3 regions of the Cupriavidus sp. GA3-3 genome follow, and region 1 is predicted to be linked to each of the others. Evidence: predicted binding sites of a transcription regulator. Region 1 holds the regulator's gene; each other region holds the start of a gene.
What was found. Region 1 encodes sigma-54, which starts transcription at its own class of promoters, with help from an activator protein. Its sites were predicted from a motif close to TGGCANGNAANCTGCTTT; they were not measured.
Positions count from the first base shown of each region.

Region 1 (4,756 bases):
CGCGGGCCCGGCACAACCGGCACAACGCCAAGGACACCATGCAGGCACTCCTCGCCTCCCTCAGCGGCATCGTCATGCGGCTGCTGCCGCTGCTGCTGATGGCCTTCGTGGCGGGCAGCACGTTCTGGCTGGTCCAGATCAACTCCCCCAAGGAAGACCCGGCCGCGCAAAGCGCCAAGAAGCATGAGCCCGACTACTTCATGGACCGCTTCTCGGCCACTGAGCTGGCGCCGGACGGCAGCACCAAAATCCGCTTTACCGGCGAGCGCATGGTCCATTTCGAGGATGACCAGACCTACGAGGTGACCCGGCCCGCCATGCGCGCGTATGAGCCGGACCGCCCGCCGGTCACCGCCCGCGCCGATATGGGCCGCATGAACGCCGAGGGTTCGGTGATCGACCTGTACGGCAACGGCTTCGTCATGCGCCAGCAGGGCGTGGACGTGTCCAAGGACCCGCAGCTGACCGCCGCATCCAGTTATTTCCAGCTGCTGGTCAATGACGACATCGTCAAGACCGACAAGCCGGTCAAGCTGACGCGCGGCCCGTCGGTGATGACCGCCAACGGCCTGATCTTCAACAACGTCACGCGCGAAGTACAATTGCTCGGCAATGTACGCGGCACCATCATCACCGGGCCGACCCCTGGCCGCGCGCCGGGGTCCTGAGCCCCGGCCCGGGGGCCGCACCAACCCGCACCAACGTACCCAGACGCCCTCAAGCAACCCTGCCAACATGACTGCTTCCCTGACGACATCGTCCCGTCGACGCACCGCCCCGGCCCTGCTCGCCCTGGCCATGGCCTTCGGCCTGCTGGCCCAGCCCGCCCTGGCCGAGCGCGCGGACCGCGACAAGCCGATGGTGCTGGAGGCGGACAACGCCAGCTATGACGACGTCAAGCAGATCTATACGCTGACCGGCAATGTGGTGCTGACCAAGGGCACCATGATCCTGAAGTCCGACGCCGCCGAACTGCGCACCGATCCCGAGGGCTACCAGTTCGCGGTGGCCACCGCCAAGCCGGGCAAGCAGGCCTACATCCGGCAGAAGCGCGAAGGCGTCGACGAATACATCGACGGCTGGGGCGACCGCATCGAGTACGACGGCAAGCAGGAGTACTCCAAGCTGATCGGCAATGCCCGCATGGCGCGCCTGCAGGGCGCCAAGCAGGTCGACGAGATCCGCGGCGCGGTGCTGACCTACGACAGCCGCAAGGAGTTCTACACGGCTGCCGGCGGCGGTAGCGGCGATGCCGCGGCCGCCAATCCGTCCGGCCGCGTGCGCGCGGTGCTGTCGCCGCGCCAGGACCAGAAGGCCGGCGCCACGGGCAGCGGCGGCTCGCCGCTGGACCTGAAGCCGGCGCCCGCGCCTGCCAACAAACCCTGACGCCTGGCGCCGGCTGCGTGCATCGCATGCGGCCGGCGCCAGAAACGCCTGAACGCCAGACTGTGCCAATGACCGATACCGCAACCATCGCCGACAAGCCTTCCGTCGAAGCCTCCACCGTCCTTGCCGGCGGCAGCACGCTGGTCGTGCGCCACCTGAAGAAACGCTATGGCTCGCGCACGGTGGTCAAGGACGTCTCGCTCGACGTGAAGAGCGGCGAGGTGGTTGGCCTGCTCGGGCCCAACGGCGCGGGCAAGACCACCTCCTTCTACATGATCGTGGGCCTGGTGGCGCTGGACGAAGGCGATATCGTGCTCGACGGCGACCACATCAGCGGCCTGCCGATCCACGAGCGCGCGCGCATGGGGCTGTCGTACCTGCCGCAGGAAGCCTCGGTATTCCGCAAGCTCAACGTCGAAGAGAACATCCGCGCGGTGCTGGAGCTGCAGGTGAGCAACGGCAAGCCGCTGCCCAAGGCCGAGATCGAGCGCCGCCTGGATTCGCTGCTCGACGACCTGCAGATCGCGCACCTGCGCAACAACCCGGCGCTGTCGCTGTCGGGCGGCGAGCGCCGCCGCGTGGAAATCGCGCGCGCGCTGGCGTCGTCGCCGCGCTTCATCCTGCTGGACGAACCCTTCGCCGGCGTGGACCCGATCGCCGTGGGCGAGATCCAGCGCATCGTCAGCTTCCTCAAGGCACGCAATATCGGCGTGCTGATCACCGACCACAACGTGCGCGAGACGCTCGGCATCTGCGACCACGCCTACATCATCAGCGAAGGCACGGTGCTGGCCGCGGGCCAGCCCGAGGAAATCATCGCCAATGACGCAGTGCGGCGCGTCTACCTGGGCGAGAACTTCCGCATGTGATGCAGCGGCCTGCCATGGAGCGGCAGGCCTATTCGCGGGCGCACGTGGGCCTACCACAGCCAGCAGCGATCAGACCGCATAAGCGATAGCAATTTCCGTTCCAACAACGGAAAGATGCGCATAGAATAGGTCGCATGAAACCGTCGCTACAGCTCCGCCTTTCCCAGCATCTGGCCCTGACCCCGCAACTGCAGCAGTCGATCCGGCTGCTGCAGCTTTCCACGCTGGAACTGCAGCAAGAGGTCGAACAGGCACTGACGGAAAACCCTCTGCTCGAACGCGAGAACGACTGGATCGAAAGCCCGCTGCGCGTGGCGGCCGACGGCTCGGTCAACCTGCAGAGCGCACCGGCGCCCGCGCCGGCAGAGCCGCAGGGCAATGGCGAGGCCCGCGCCGACGGCGCGGCTGACGACGACAGCTATGGCGACAGCGGCAACGGCGACGACTATGGCAGCAGCGAGTGGAGCCTGGACGACTTTGCCCGCCGCCCCCAGGGCGACGAGGACGAAAAAACGCCGATGCAGCTGCGCGAAGCCGAGCCCACGCTGCGCGAGTACCTGATGGAACAGCTCACGCCGCTGAAGATCTCGGCGCGCGACAAGGGCCTGGCCATCTTCCTGATCGAATCGCTCGACGACGATGGCTACCTGAGCGCATCGCTTGAGGAGATCTGCACGGAGTTGCCGGAAGAACTCGAGTTCGAGATCGAGGAGGTCCACGCCATCCTCACGCTGCTGCAGAGCTTCGACCCGCCCGGCGTGGGCGCGCGCAACGCCGCCGAGTGCCTGGCCCTGCAGTTGCGGCGCCTGACGCACCCGCAGCGCGAACTGGCCCTGAACATCGTGACCAACCACCTGGAGTTGCTCGCAGTACGCGACTACACGCGGCTGAAGAAGGCGCTGCAGGTGGATGAAGCGGCGCTGAAGTCCGCACACGAACTGATCCGCTCGCTGGCGCCCTACCCCGGCCATGCATACAGCCGCCCGGAGGCGGACTTCGTGGTGCCGGACGTGTTCGTGCGCAAGGGTGGCGGCGGCTGGATCGCGCAGCTCAATCCGGATGTGATGCCGAGGCTGCGCATCAATGACATGTATGCGCAAATCCTGCGTGGCGCAAAGGGTGAGTCCGGCACCGCCGGGCTGCAGCAGAAGCTGCAAGAGGCGCGCTGGCTGATCAAGAACATCCAGCAGAGGTTCGACACAATCCTGCGTGTCTCGCAGGCCATTGTCGAGCGTCAAAAGAACTTTTTCAGCCACGGCGAAATCGCCATGCGCCCCTTGGTTTTGCGGGAGATTGCCGATACACTGGGTTTACACGAGTCAACCATCTCCCGGGTGACGACCAATAAATATATGGCAACGCCGATGGGTACTTTCGAACTGAAGTACTTCTTCGGCAGCCACGTGTCCACCGAAACCGGTGGCGCGGCTTCGTCAACGGCCATCCGCGCCTTGATCAAGCAACTGATAGGAGCCGAAGACCCGAGGAATCCCCTTTCCGACAGTCGCATTGCCGAACTGCTGGGCGAACAAGGCTTCGTTGTCGCACGCCGCACCGTTGCCAAGTATCGCGAAGCCCTGAAGATCCCCGCAGTCAATCTCCGCAAGTCTTTGTAGCCGAGCCCACCGCCTGCCTGGTGAGGCTCTTTCAGAAGGAGAAGCGCTATGAACTTCAAGATCAGTGGACACCACCTGGACATCACGCCCCCTCTGCGTGAGTACGTGGAAACGAAGCTGGAGCGAATCGTCAGGCATTTCGATCAAGTCATTGGCGTTAGTGTGCTGCTCTCTGTCGACAACCATAAGGAAAAGGACCGGCGTCAGTACGCGGAAATCAATCTACATCTCAAGGGCAAGGACATCTTTGTCGAAGCGCATCACGAAGACCTGTATGCAGCGATCGACGCACTCGTCGACAAGCTGGACCGTCAGGTGATCCGCTACAAGGATCGCGTGCAAGGCCACGACCGCGAAGCGGTCAAGTACCAGATGGCCGCAGCGCAAATGCAGCAATGACCGTGCCCGGCAGCCCCGCAGCGGGCTGCTGAATCAGGATCTAACAGGCAAGCCGCGCCAAGAAGCGCGGCTTTTTTGCGCCCTCGCGTTCCCGGTTGCCGCCGGCATGCCGCGCCCGCACTGGCGGCGCGGCCCGGCTGTGGCGCCGGAGCCGATGCTTTTCACCCGAATGAGCAAGGGTGTTCGCAAGCGCTGCGCCAAGGTGTATGCTGCGCCATACAAAGAGAGGGAATCCTGGCCGTGCCCCGCCCCGGTGCACCGGCTCCCCGCCGCGGAGGCACCATTGCATCACCATGTATCTTTCTGCACCGGCTTGCCCCGTTGCGCTGCACAATGCGGGAGTAGTCGCTGCTCTATAATGGGCCGGACGCCTCCGGCCAGGCCAACGGCAGGCCGGAGCCAGCCCACTGCCCGGCGGAACGGTCCGCCCGCTAACTGAAATCCTGCGCATCGCCCATGAATCGTTTGGCCAAATTGCTGCCACCC
Region 1 covers NZ_KB944502.1:151,920-156,675, forward strand. Annotated here, with positions in the region: gene lptC (LPS export ABC transporter periplasmic protein LptC) at 39-668, shown strand; gene lptA (lipopolysaccharide transport periplasmic protein LptA) at 736-1,386, shown strand; gene lptB (LPS export ABC transporter ATP-binding protein) at 1,455-2,255, shown strand; gene C265_RS26195 (RNA polymerase factor sigma-54) at 2,390-3,871, shown strand; gene hpf (ribosome hibernation-promoting factor, HPF/YfiA family) at 3,920-4,270, shown strand; gene ptsN (PTS IIA-like nitrogen regulatory protein PtsN) at 4,727-4,756, shown strand, end outside.

Region 2 (4,756 bases), on a different contig from region 1:
TCGGTGCTGCCGGCAAGCTGCGCTTTCAGTTCCACGCGCCGGTACGGGTTGGCCGTGAAGTTCTGGATGGTATCGCTGAAGATCTTGTTGTTGCCGACCACGGTCTGCACATTGTCCGGTGTGTCGAGCGAGGTCGCGAACAGGCCGATCTCGCGCACCGTGCCGGTCACGCCGCCGATCGTCACGAAGTCTCCCACCTTGAACGGGCGCAGCACCACCAGGAACGCACCGGCAGCGAAGTTCGCCATCAACCCCGACCAGGCCATGCCGATGGCCACGCCAGCGGCGGCGATCAGTGCGGCGAAGGTCGTGGTCTGGATGCCGAAGTAGCCAAGGATGCCGATCACCAGCACCACGTTCAGCGTCACGGTGACGATCGAGCCGACATAGCGCAGCAGCGTGGGATCGACCTTCTGCTTGCCGAGCGCGTTCTGCACCATGCGCACGACAAAGTGGATCAGCCAGCGGCCGATGACCCAGAAGGCAAGGGCTGCCAGGATCTTGACCCCGAATTCTGTCGCGTAGGTGACGACCAGGGCCTTGAGGTTATCGAAGGTAGTGGCATCCATCGGCGTAGTCCTTTCATGTTGGTGTCCGGCCGGCCGCCGGCACAACATCCCCCGATTCAGCCGGCAGCAATGTGCTAGCCCTGCGCGCTGTTGCGGCGCAATACATGGGCACGGCAATTATTGAGACGCCGTACCGGAAGTGCAAGCAAATTATTGTTAAGACAAGCTGCCTTGCGCAGCTTGTCTATTTAAATCAGGACGGCCCGCACGCCATTACCAGTTGGTTTCCCGTTCCGGCGTTGCCGAAATCCGGTGCAAGGTCAGGTCCGCTCCGTTGAATTCGCCTTCGGCATCGAGCCGGATGCCCACCAGCTTCTTCAGCGCGCCATATACCAGGGTGCCCCCGGCCAGCGCCACCACGATGCCAAGCACGGTGCCGATCGCCTGCGCGCCCAGCGACACACCGCCCAACCCGCCCAGCGTCCTGGCCCCGAAGATGCCCGCGGCAATGCCGCCCCAGGCGCCGCACAGCCCGTGCAGAGGCCACACGCCGAGCACGTCATCGATATGCCATTTGTTCTGCGCCAGCGTGAACATATAGACAAAGAGCGCGCCGGCCACCGCGCCGGTGATCAGCGCGCCGAGCGGGTGCATCAGGTCCGAGCCAGCGCACACCGCCACCAGTCCGGCCAGCGGCCCGTTGTAGGCAAAGCCCGGGTCGTTGCGTCCGGCCGCCCAGGCCGCCAGCGTGCCGCCGGCCATTGCCATCAGCGAGTTGATTGCCACCAGGCCGCTGACCTTGTCGACCGTCTGCGCGCTCATGACGTTGAAGCCGAACCAGCCCACCGCCAGCACCCAGGCGCCTAGCGCCAGGAACGGGATGTTTGAGGGCGGATGGGCGCTGATGCGGCCGTCCTTCTGGTAGCGCCCGCGCCGTGCGCCCAGCAGCAGCACCGCGGGCAGCGCGATCCAGCCGCCCAGCGCATGCACCACCACCGAGCCGGCGAAGTCATGGAATGGCGCGCCGGCCACGCGCGTAATCCAGTCCTGCACACCATAGCGCTGGTTCCAGGCGATGCCTTCGAAGAACGGATAGACAAAACCTACCAGCACGAAGGTGGCGACCAGTTGCGGGTTGAAGCGTGAACGCTCGGCAATACCGCCCGAGATAATCGCAGGAATGGCCGCGGCAAATGTCGCCAGGAAAAAGAACTTGACCAGTTCGTAACCGTTTTTCTGCGCCAGCGTTTCGGCCCCGGACATGAATTGCACGCCGTAGGCAATGGTGTAGCCGATAAAGAAATAGGCGATGGTCGAAACTGCAAAATCCACCAGGATCTTTACCAGTGCGTTGACCTGGTTCTTCTTGCGCACCGTGCCCAGTTCCAGGAAGGCGAAGCCGGCGTGCATGGCCAGCACCATGATGGCGCCTAGCAGGATAAACAGGGCGTCGGTGCCGGTCTTCCAGTCGTCCATAGTGACCTCATGCTCAAAATGGGAGCGTGAGTACGCAAAAAGCATTCCAGCAACGGCCGCATCCTGGTGCCATGTGCACCTTGTCGGGTAAAACCGCACCGGAATGCCGCGCGCAGGCAGGGGCGGGCGCTGCTGGTAGCGTTGCCGCTGGCATCGCCGTGATAGTGCAGATGCGCCAAAATGGCGCGAAACGGCGGCGCGGGCTGAACCGTTATGGTGCGGCGCCCCATTTGTGGGAATCTATCCTATGCTGCTGGTTTGCCCCACGCGCGGGCCGGTCTGGCGTTGCCGCGCTGCGGGACGGCCCGGCAAAGCCGGCTTCTGGCAAGCGGGAAAAGCGTGGAAAATTGCCCGCTAACCGGCCTCAATCAAGGATTTGCGGGTTTTTTTGTCGCATTGGTGCCACTGGGGATTGCTCTACGCGCGACGGGCAGATTAGACTGCGCCGATCGATGGCTTTGCCGCGAGGCACGCACATCGGTGACGACGACCAACAAGGGAAATCAGCCATGAATAAAGGTGAACTGGTATCGGCCATCGCCGCGGAAGCAGAACTGAGCAATGCCGCCGCCGAGCGCGCGCTCAACGCAGCGCTGGACAGTATCAAGAAGGCAGTGGCAAAGGGCGATTCGGTGACGCTGGTGGGCTTTGGCAGCTTCAGCGCCGGCAAACGCGCCGCCCGCACCGGCCGCAATCCGCGCACCGGTGAAACCATCAAGATCCCGGCCGCCAAGACGGTCAAGTTCTCTGCCGGGCAGGGTTTCAAGGACGCGGTGAACAAGAAGAAGTAAGCAGTTTGCGTCCACAGCGTGAAAAGCGGCCTTGCAGGCCGCTTTTTTGTTGCCTGGCACGGCCACGCCTGCCGGTACCGGGCTGCAGCCGGCAACGGCGGGCACGATCCGGGTTAAACTGCCGGCGCCAGCGTTCCGGCGTGCAGTCAGGCAATGCCGCCGTCGCAGGTTCGCCCCAGAAATCCCGCCCCCGCAATCCGTACCCGCATCATGAACGATCTGTCCCACCAGCTTTCCATGACCGTGCTGATGACGCCGGACATGGCCAACTTCTCCGGCAACGTCCACGGCGGCACCATCCTCAAGTACCTGGACATGGTTGCCTATGCGTGCGCCAGCCGCTACGCCGGCCGCTACGTGGTAACGCTGTCGGTCGACCAGGTGGTGTTTCGCCAGCCGATCCACGTGGGCGAGCTGGTGACCTTCCTGGCCTCGGTCAACTTCACCGGCCGCAGCTCGATGGAAATCGGCATCAAGGTGGTGACGGAAAATATCCGCAGCAAGCTGGTGCGCCATACCAACAGCTGCTACTTCACCATGGTGGCCGTGGACGACAACGGCACGCCGGCCGAGGTGCCGCCGCTGGAGCCGCGCGACGAGGTGGAGCGCCAGCGCTTTGCCGCCGCCCAGCAGCGCCGCGCGCTGCGCCAGGAAATGGAAAAGCGCCACGACGACATCAAGTCGTCGGTGACCTGAATACCCCCGCCATGAAGCGCTACTGCAATCGCATCCGCACGGTCCTGGCCGTCGTCTGTCTGACGGCCGCCTCGGGCGCCCACGCCGAGGAGATCGGCAGCGTCAGTACCAATTTCCGCATGACCGGCTCCGACAAGGTCGTGATCGAAGCCTATGACGACCCCCAGGTGGACGGCGTGACCTGCTATGTGTCGCGCGCCCGCACGGGCGGCATCAAGGGCCAGCTGGGCATGGCCGAAGACCCGCCGGAGGCATCGATCGCCTGCCGGCAGGTGGCCACGATTGCCTTCAAGGGGCCGATCCGGCAACAGGACAACGTCTTCTCCGAACGCATGTCGATCCTGTTCAAGGCCCTGCATGTCGTGCGCGCGGTCGACCGCAAGCGCAATACGCTGGTGTACCTGACGTACTCCGACCGCATTGTCAGCGGCAGCCCGCAGAACAGCGTCACCGCCGTGCCGGTGCCGGCCGGCACGGTTATCCCGGTGAAGTAACCCTGCAGCAGCCGGCCCCGGCACCTGGTGGATCAGGGCGCCAGCGCCGCGCTCTCCGCCTGGCAGTCGCGCGACGGGCGCGCGCCGCTGGCGCGTGCCGCCGCCACTTCGCGGCGGGCGCGGTCCAGGTCGGCGCGGAAGGTGGGGTCGGCATGCAGCCGCGCCACCGTTGCCGCGGCCATCATGCGGCCCTCGTTGACATCGCTTTGCCAGTGCACGTTGCAGACCACGCGGCTCTGGCCGAACGCGCGCCCGCGCGCCAGGATGTCATTGGCGCGTTCCGGCTCGACCTCAGCCAGGATCAGCGCCCAGGCCCAGCCGATGGCGCTGTGGCCGGACGGGTACGAGCCGTCCTTTTCCAGCTTGGCGGTCTCGGCCGGCGTGCACATCTGGGTCTTGTTGGCAACGAAGGGGCGTGTGCGCTTGTAGTGGTCCTTGGCCTTGTAGGTGGACAGGCCGGCATCGACCAGGCTGCGGCGCAGCAGGATGTTCAGGTACGGCGTTTCTTTTTCGCTGACCGGCACGCCCAGCGCGCAGGAGAATGCGCTGGCGGCCTGCGGGAACGTCAACACGGCATCCTCGCCAGCCACTTGCCAGCGCGGTGAACCGCGCAGCGTCCCGGCCTGCCGCGCGGCATCCTCATCCAGCGCCAGCGCTGCCGAGCCCTGCGCCGGCGGCGCGGGCAGCAGCTTCAGGCTGTCCGGGCGCGCGTCGGTAGCCAGGTAGCCGGCAGGCACGCCCGGGCGCAGTTCCGGCACCGCGGACAGGTTGGTGCCGCCGGCGGCGCAGC
Region 2 covers NZ_KB944503.1:199,195-203,950, reverse strand. Annotated here, with positions in the region: gene C265_RS27615 (mechanosensitive ion channel family protein) at 1-569, opposite strand, end outside; gene C265_RS27610 (ammonium transporter) at 783-1,985, opposite strand; gene C265_RS27605 (HU family DNA-binding protein) at 2,495-2,776, shown strand; gene C265_RS27600 (acyl-CoA thioesterase) at 2,987-3,472, shown strand; gene C265_RS27595 (CreA family protein) at 3,484-3,966, shown strand; gene C265_RS27590 (phosphatase PAP2 family protein) at 3,999-4,756, opposite strand, start outside.
Region 2: C265_RS27610 (ammonium transporter) is a predicted target of sigma-54. The motif match lies at 2,017-2,034, and genes of this name have one in related genera.

Region 3 (4,756 bases), on a different contig from region 1:
CGCGGGCATCGTCATCGACTGGAACGATTTCGATCTGCTGTCGCGCATCACGCCGCTGCTGGCGCGCGTCTACCCGAACGGCTCGGCCGATGTGAACCACTTCCATGCCGCGGGCGGCGCCGGTTTCGTCATCCGCGAACTGCTGCAGGCCGGCCTGCTGCATGAGGACGTGCAGACCGTGGCCGGCCCCGGGCTGGCCCGCTATGCGCAGGAGCCGGTGATGGCCGACGGCGTGCTGCGCTGGCGCGACGGCGCGGCGCACAGCGGCGACGCGCAGGTGCTGGCGACGGTCGCGGAGCCTTTCTCGGCCGAGGGCGGGTTGCGGCTGATGCAGGGCAACCTGGGCCGCGGCGTGATCAAGGTCTCGGCGGTGGCGCCGGAGCACCGCGTGGTCGAAGCCCCGGTGCGGGTGTTCGATGCGCAGGAGGCGCTGCAGGCGGCCTTCGATGCGGGCGAGCTGACCGGCGACCTGGTCGCGGTGGTGCGTTTCCAGGGGCCGAACGCCAACGGCATGCCCGAGCTGCACCGCCTGACCCCGGTGCTGGGCGCGCTGCAGGACGCCGGCCACAAGGTGGCGCTGGTGACCGACGGCCGCATGTCCGGCGCGTCGGGCAAGGTGCCGGCGGTGATCCACGTTGGCCCCGAGGCGCTGGCCGGCGGCGCGCTCGCGCGCGTGCGCGACGGCGACCGCATCCGTGTCGATGCCGTTGCCGGCACGCTGCAGTGGCTGGGCGACGAACGTGAATTCGCGGCGCGCGAGCTGGCCGCGGCGCCGGACGACGATTTCGCGCAATTCAGCCTGGGGCGCGGCCTGTTCGGCCTGTTCCGGCGCCACGCGCGCATCGCGGAAGAGGGCGGCAGCGCACTTGACCTGTCCGAGGCGGATGTTGGGGCCGGCGCAGGCGGGCGCCAACGTACCGCAGCGGCGCAAACCGTCGCACAATAGCCAGGCCTGAGGCCGATTTTCCCCTGAAGTTCCCTGCGGGGCGGCAGCGCCCCCCCGGACGTCTTTGCGCCGCCGCAAGGACGTCCAGCTGGACCGACAAGGACAGACAAGGATGGCGACACCATCCGATACCAAGACCGACGGAGCAGACATGATCTATATCCTGATGGGCGTTTCCGGCAGCGGCAAGACCACGGTCGGCCAGTTGCTGGCGCAGCGACTGGGCTGCGGCTTCCATGACGCCGATGCATTCCACAGCGACGCCAACAAGGCCAAGATGCACGCTGGCGTCCCGCTGACCGACGAAGACCGCTGGCCATGGCTGGCGGCCATGCGCGCCGCCATCGACGCGGCCCGGGCCGAAGGCCGCACCCATGTGTTCACCTGCTCGGCACTGCGCCAGGCCTACCGCGACCGGCTGACCCCGCCCGACGGCGGCGTGACCTTCGTCTTCATGAAGGGCGATGCATCGCTGATCGGCACGCGCCTGTCCGCGCGCACGGAACACTTCTTCAACCCCGACCTGCTGCAAAGCCAGTTCGATACGCTGGAAGAGCCCAGCGACGCGCTGGTGCTCGACATCCGCCAGTCGCCCGAGGCGCTGGTCGCCACCATCCTGCAGGCCACGGTGCCGCAGGGCGCCGGCGCGGCGCGCTGACCTGCTGACCTCGCCGACCGTTCCGGCCGGCCCCGTTCCCGTGCAGCCCGCAAGCGGCCGCCAGCCTGGCTGGCGGCCGCTTTTGCGTGCGCTGGCAGACATCTTGCTAGTTCACTTTCCGTGCCGGCCGGCGCCCGCCAGCTTGCGGGTTTCGCCGGTACGGGTATGCTGAAAGGGCCAGTGACTCGACAGTATCGCCGTGAGCGTCCCGAACGGGCAGGCGCGGCGGGCTGGGGACGGGAAAGCCAGGGCAAAACCAGGGCAGCCGGTAGCGACCACGAAGTCGCAGTGAAGCGGTAGCACCGGAAGCCCGCGACATGGAGGAACGGCCATCATGGCGGGGCGGTATTTCGACGAGATGCTGGACTGGCGCACGGACGGGGCGCAATGGGTTATCCAGGCGGGGCAGGCGTTGCCTGAAGGCGCGGTGCGCCCGCATTACCGGCATTTCGCTGACTGGCTGGCGCGGCAGTCTGAAGGCACGATGGGCAACAAGCGCGCCGAGGCCGACCTGATCTTCCGGCGCGTGGGCATTACCTTTGCCGTCTACGGCGACAAGGATGAAGCCAACAGCGGCACCGAACGCACCATTCCGTTCGACGTGATCCCGCGCATCTTCCCGGCGAACGAATGGGCGCTGCTGGAAAAAGGGCTGCGCCAGCGCGTGGCCGCGCTCAACCGCTTTGTCCACGATATCTACCACGGCCAGGACATCATCCGCGCCGGCGTGATCCCGCCCGACCAGATCTACAACAACGCCCAGTACCGGCCCGAGATGCTCGGCGTCAACGTGCCGCACGACATCTATGCGCACGTGGCCGGCATCGACGTGGTGCGCGCCGGCGAGGGCGAGTTCTACGTGCTGGAAGACAACCTGCGCGTGCCCTCGGGCGTGTCGTACATGCTGGAAAACCGCAAGATGATGATGCGGTTGTTCCCGGACCTGTTCGCGCGCAACCGCGTGGCGCCGGTGGCCCACTATCCTGACCTGTTGCTCGACATGCTGCGCGGGGTGTCGCCGCAGGCCATTGCCGATCCCACCGTGGTGGTGCTGACGCCGGGCATGTACAACTCGGCCTACTTCGAGCATGCCTTCCTGGCGCAGCAGATGGGCGTGGAACTGGTCGAAGGCAGCGATCTCTTCGTCGAGGACGACCACCTGTTCATGCGCACCACGCAGGGCCCGCAGCGCGTCGACGTGATCTACCGCCGCGTCGACGACGACTTCCTCGACCCGCTGGTGTTCCGCCACGATTCCTCGCTGGGCGCGGCCGGCTTGCTGTCGGTCTACCGCGCCGGCAACGTGACCATCTGCAACGCCATCGGCACGGGCGTGGCCGACGACAAGTCGATCTATCCGTACGTGCCCGACATGATCCGCTTCTACCTGGGCGAAGAGGCCATCCTCAGCAACGTGCCGACCTATATGTGCCGGCGCCCGGACGACCTGCAGTACGTGCTGGACCATATGGAAGAACTGGTGGTCAAGGAGACCCACGGCGCCGGCGGCTACGGCATGCTGGTCGGCCCGGCCGCCACGCGGGCCGAGATCGATGCCTTCCGCGAAGTGGTGAAGGCGCGCCCGGAGCAGTACATCGCGCAGCCGACGCTGGCGCTGTCGACCTGCCCGACCTATGTGGAGTCGGGCATCGCGCCGCGCCATATCGACCTGCGCCCGTTCGTGCTGTCGGGCAAGGAGGTGCGCATGGTGCCTGGCGGGCTGACCCGCGTGGCGCTGCGCGAGGGCTCGCTGGTGGTGAATTCCTCGCAAGGGGGCGGCACCAAGGACACCTGGGTGCTGGAACGATGAACGCGAACCACATGATGACCGCCGCAACGACCGCCATGGCGACCGCCGCCACGCCAGGAGAGCCCACATGCTGAGCCGCACCGCCGACCACCTGTTCTGGATGGCCCGCTACACCGAGCGCGCGGAGAACACCGCGCGCATGCTCGACGTCAACTACCAGACCTCGCTCCTGCCGCAATCGGCCGAGGTGGCCGAGCAGGGCTGGTGGGCCATGCTCGATATCTCGGAGCTGACCGATGTCTTCGACCACAAGTACGGACTGCTGTCGCGCGACGATGTGATCGACTTCATGGTGCGCGACATGACCAACGCCTCGTCCATCATGAGCTGCCTGCGTGCGGCGCGCGAGAATGCGCGCGCGGTGCGCGGCTCGCTGACCACCGAGGTCTGGGAGACCGTCAACACCACCTGGCTGGAGGTGCAGCGCCTGATCGCCGACGGCGTGCTGAAGGAGGACCCGTCGGCGTTCTTCGAATGGGTCAAGTTCCGCTCGCACCTGGCGCGCGGGGTCCAGTTCGGCACCATGCTCAAGGACGATGCCTTCCACTTCATGCGGCTGGGCACGTTCCTGGAGCGCGCCGACAACACCGCGCGGATCCTCGACGTCAAGTTCCAGGCATCGGGCAGCGACGAGAGCGATGCCAACCGCGACCAGAACGATTTCTATCACTGGGCCGCGGTGCTGCGCTCGGTCTCGGGCTTCGAGGTCTACCGCAAGGTCTATCGCGCGGTCATTACGCCGCAGCGCGTGGCCGAGCTGCTGATCCTGCGGCCCGACATGCCGCGCTCGCTGGTGTCGAGCATGGACGAGGTGGTGGCCATCCTGCATACGGTGCGCAACCAGCAATCGGCGGAAACCGAGCGCCAGGCTGGTAAACTCCACGCCGACCTGAAGTACGCGCGCATCGACGATATTTTCGCGGTCGGCCTGCACGCGTACCTGACCAGCTTCCTGGAGCGCATCGGCGATCTCGGCAATGGCATCAGCCGGGACTTCCTCGTGCCGCTGCTGGCTGCCTGAAATGGGCCGCCGGCAGCCTCCATGTGCCGCCGCCGCGCCCTGATACCGTGAAATACAAGATCCACCACCATACTGTTTACCGCTACGCCGAGCCGGTGCGCCGCAGCGTGCACGAAGTGCGGCTCGAGCCGCGTTCGGGCCCGCTGCAGACGGTGCACCGCTGGCAACTGGTCGCGCCTGGCAATCCGTCGGCGGCGCGCGACGGATTCGGCAATATCGTGCACAACTTCACGGTGGCCGGACCGACCGGCACCATCTCGATCGAAGCCAGCGGCGAGGTGGAAGTGCTGCCGCCGCATGGCGACCTCGACCGGGACGGCC
Region 3 covers NZ_KB944478.1:100,690-105,445, reverse strand. Annotated here, with positions in the region: gene edd (phosphogluconate dehydratase) at 1-946, shown strand, start outside; gene C265_RS14280 (gluconokinase) at 1,098-1,604, shown strand; gene C265_RS14275 (circularly permuted type 2 ATP-grasp protein) at 1,939-3,414, shown strand; gene C265_RS14270 (alpha-E domain-containing protein) at 3,482-4,435, shown strand; gene C265_RS14265 (transglutaminase family protein) at 4,483-4,756, shown strand, end outside.
Region 3: C265_RS14275 (circularly permuted type 2 ATP-grasp protein) is a predicted target of sigma-54. The motif match lies at 1,697-1,714, and genes of this name have one in related genera.